2 regions of the Neptunomonas sp. CHC150 genome follow, and region 2 is predicted to be linked to the other one. Evidence: predicted binding sites of a transcription regulator. Region 2 holds the regulator's gene; the other holds the start of a gene.
What was found. Region 2 encodes PhoB, which activates phosphate uptake and scavenging genes when phosphate is short. Its sites were predicted from a motif close to TGTCATANNNNTGTCANA; they were not measured.

Region 1 (2,207 bases), on a different contig from region 2:
ATACTTGTATTAACTTTCTAGCAATTTTATATTGAGCGGTCGTTCAAATCTAGTTATATTGAATAAGCTACCTGTACAAATATAAGAACTGACATCAAGGTTCATCGAGAGGCCAGCATGAAAACAACTCTAGCTTTTGACGTTTACGGTACTTTAATCGATACACAAGGTGTTTTAACACAACTACAGGCTTGGGTAGGTGATGATGCAAATGCCCTGAGTTTGTCATGGCGAAATAAGCAACTTGAATACTCCTTTCGCCGCGGACTGATGCAGGATTACCAACCCTTTTCGGTCTGTACTCGTGATGCACTTAACTATGCATGCTCATTACATAAAGTTGTATTAACTCATGAACAAAAAGACGCGCTTCTACAAAGTTACTTAACACTGCCTGCCTTTGATGATGTAGCGGTGGCTTTAGATCAACTCAGCCGATCAGGGTTACGGCTGTTTGCTTTTTCTAATGGCGAACGCAGTGCTGTTGAATCATTACTAAGCCATGCCCACATTGAGCAATACTTTGAAGGTGTGGTCAGTTGTGATGATATCAAAACGTTTAAACCTAACCCTGCTGTCTACAAGCACTTAACAAACGAAACTCACTCATTAACGAATGAAACATGGTTGGTTTCCAGCAATCCATTTGATGTTTTAGGTGCAATGTCCTCAGGACTTAAGTCAGCATGGGTCTGTCGCTCCGAAGCCTCTATTTTTGATCCATGGGGTCAAGCCCCCACAGAAACGATAGCCGATTTATTGGGCCTTACCGCCCTGTTTGATCGACAACAATAAATACCCATTCACCTAAACCCTTTTTAGCAAGCTATTAAGGGTAAAAACTACTTCGCTGTTAAAGACAGTTGTGGACGGTTAACTACGCACTCCCAATCGCTAGTCACTACCACCAGTACAATGCACTTACTGCCTGCTTTGCTCATTTCAAGCGTCGATGTTTCCAGCTGACTAAAAATAAACAAAGTTTTTTAAACAAATACCGCCTCTGCTAGATCTACTGATTTGTTTAAAACAGAAAGTATCCCTTCCTCTTTTTCCTTTTATTTCAAAGGTTCAGGTTTTAAGACCTTTAATTTACGGCCGGGCACTGCCCAATACCTACAAAATGCATTGCATTTGATCATCGGGATTATCACAAATCTGTCATGTTTGAATCATAAGCTACGCACATCACTGGCACATACCCAGTAACTAAGACAGTTTTATGAGGAGAAGATCGTGAGTTTCAGTAAATTTTTGAAGAAATCTGCCACTGTTATTTGTGCAGCAGGTGTTGTGCTTTCTTTCCAAGCCAGTGCCGATGTCAAATTGATTGGGTCGGGCGCGAGCTTCCCATTCCCACTGTATTCAAAGTGGTTTAAAGACTTTAGTAAAGAAACCGATGGCGTGCGTATCGATTACCAAGCCAAAGGTAGTGGTGCGGGTATTCAAGACTTCATTAACGGAACTGTCGACTTTGCCGCTAGTGACGCAGCCATGAAAGATAAAGAAATAGAGCAGGTAAAGGACGGTGCTGTTCTACTGCCAATGACGGCGGGTGAAGTTGTTCTGGCTTATAACTTGGAAGGCGTTGGCGAGCTTAAACTACCACGTAATGTTTACCCTGAAATTTTTGCAGGCAACATCACTATGTGGAACGACCCTGCTATCGCAGCAGCCAACCCTGGTGTAGAACTACCAAACGAAGCCATTACAGTCGTCGTGCGCTCAGACTCTTCTGGTACCACCTATGTTTTTACAGGCCACTTATCAGAAATCAACAGTCACTTTAAAGACAAGATTGGTCAAGCAAAATCTCCACAATGGCCAAATAGCGCTAAGTTTGTAAAAGCGCCTAAAAATGATGGCATTACTGCAACTATCAAACAAACACCTGGAGCTATCGGTTACATTGAGTACGGCTACGCTAAGCTCACCAACGCCAAAACCGCCATGCTAGAAAACAAAGCGGGTCACTTTGTCGCTCCGGGTTCGGAATCAGGTGCTGCTGCATTGGCTAGTGCTGAATTCCCTACTGGTAACCTGCCAAACAGTGATGTTCCCAACCTAATTGCTTGGGTCAATGACCCTGCTGGTGATGAAGCCTACCCAATTGCCTCTTTCACATGGTTACTGCTTTACAAAAACCAAGATGACGAAAAAGCAAAAGTGTTACGTGACCTTATTGAATACTGCTTAACAGAAGGCCA
Region 2 (2,207 bases):
AATCAGAGACTAAGCCTTCCATGCGGCTTGATTGGGCCTGCATTTGTGTCAGAGCTCGCTGCATAGGTTTGGGGAGGTCCTGGTCTAAAAAAGTCTCCAGATAACCTCGAATGACTGTTAATGGCGTGCGTAGCTCGTGAGAAGCGTTGGCCACAAAGTCTTGTCGGGTATGTTCCAAACGCACCAAGCGAGTGATATCACGGGCTACTAACAGTCGATCGCTAGCACCAAACTCTTTTATTTGGAACTGTAAGGTGGTGTCGTTGAGGACAGGGCTAGGTAGCTGCAGAGGGTCGTCATATTTACGTTTGTGGTAATAACGTATAAAGCGAGGATCACGCAACAAGTTCATAACCGGCATTCCACGGTCAGACACATGTTTAAAGCCTAACAAGCGTTCTGCTGCGCGGTTCCACCACTCTAAATTATTATGCTTATCAATAATAACAACGGCATCGGGTAGTGCTGCCGAAGAGCGTTGAAAGCGTTTGATGATCTCTTTTAGATCACTACGTTGCTTATGGTGACGCTTTTTAATTCGTGCTAAGTCATCAAAGATGTCGCCCCATATGCCCTCGGCTTCGGGAACCTCAGAATCATATTTATGCAACCAGGTTTGCAGCCTTCCTATTTGACGTAGTTGTAGAAAAATCCAAAGTCCTAACCCAGCAACCATTCCCCAGCTAACAGAGCCTATGAATAAGCCTACCGTTGCAGATACAGCGACAAATAAAAATAAACTGCCTACGGCGGCTTGGGGGACTCTCTGCATAGGGGATACAACTCGTGTTTAGGCTACTTGTGTTGAAAAACGATACCCAGTTCCTCGCACCGTTTGTACTAGGTGGTCATGTTCATTGCCTAATGCTTTGCGTAAGCGACGAATGTGGACATCTACTGTCCGTTCCTCAACATACACATTGCCGCCCCAAACCATATCCAATAATTGGCCGCGGGAGTAGGCCCGATCTTGATGGGTCATAAAGAATTGCAATAATCGGAATTCAGTCGGCCCTAAATCGATGGCTTTGCCTTCGGCGGTTACACGGTGCGAGATAGGGTCAAGCGTTAAGCCTTCAACCGTCACTGGCTCTTCAATGCCTTTAGGCGTAGCACGGCGTAAAACAGCTTTTAATCGAGCTACCAGTTCGCGAGGAGAAAAAGGCTTGGTGATATAGTCATCTACACCCGCTTCTAAGCCCTGTACTTTGTTTTCTTCTTCGCCTTTGGCCGTCAGCATGATAATGGGGATATCGGCAGTTGTTTCATCTTTGCGTAAGCGGCGGGCTAATTCAATGCCGCTGATGTTGGGCATCATCCAATCCAACAAAATCATATCAGGTTGTCGATCAATCACGATCGCGTGAGCATCGTTAGCATTTTCTGCTTCAATACACTCATAACCTGCCATTTCGAGTGCAACCGCGATCATTTCGCGGATGGGCGCCTCATCATCGACGATTAGCACTTGTTTGCTTGTAGACATGTCTAAGCCTCTACGCTTGTAATAAGTCGCGAGTATTACAGTATTTTATTATGACAAAAATGTTACAGCCAGCCACTAATTTGTCATAAAGTGTACGACAATCCCAACAAAGACCGCTAACTCGGCGTAATGGTTGTTCAGAAAGGCGTTAAAGCACCGAGTGCGATCCCTATCCTTAATAAGATTTTGCTGATAAACAAAAAACACGCCGGCTATAACGATCCCTACATAGTAAGGCCACGTCATGCTTTCTAATGTGCCTACTAATAGTAAAACTAACAATGTGGTTATCTGTAATAGCCCAATGATCCGCTTGTCCTGTTTGCCGAATAGGATAGCGGTCGATTTTACGCCGATTTTTATATCATCATCCCGATCTACCATGGCGTACATGGTGTCGTAAGCAACGGTCCAGAGCAGCTTAGCTAAGAAAATCAGCCAAGCAACCAATGGTAAAGTCTCGTCAACGGCAGTAAAGGCCATAGGGATAGCCCACCCAAAAGCCGCGCCAAGTACCACTTGGGGCAGGTGGGTATGGCGCTTCATAAAGGGATAAAGCGATGCTAACGCTAATGCGCCAAAAGACATCCAAATCGTCATGCGGTTAGTGAATAAAACTAGTACAAAAGCGAGCAGCATCAGCCCAGCAAACAGCATGAGCGCTTCTTTACTGCTAATTAGCCCGAGAGCTAAGGGGCGTTCAGCTGTTCTCTTTACATGT

Region 1: a site for PhoB is predicted at 1,149-1,166, ahead of pstS (phosphate ABC transporter substrate-binding protein PstS). Genes of this name have one in related genera too.

Annotation. Positions count from the first base shown of each region.
Region 1 is NZ_JAPNXU010000010.1:147,056-149,262, forward strand. Features, by position in the region: gene OW491_RS12460 (haloacid dehalogenase type II) at 118-795, shown strand; gene pstS (phosphate ABC transporter substrate-binding protein PstS) at 1,237-2,207, shown strand, end outside.
Region 2 is NZ_JAPNXU010000008.1:282,950-285,156, forward strand. Features, by position in the region: gene phoR (phosphate regulon sensor histidine kinase PhoR) at 1-772, opposite strand, end outside; gene phoB (phosphate regulon transcriptional regulator PhoB) at 791-1,486, opposite strand; gene ubiA (4-hydroxybenzoate octaprenyltransferase) at 1,562-2,207, opposite strand, start outside.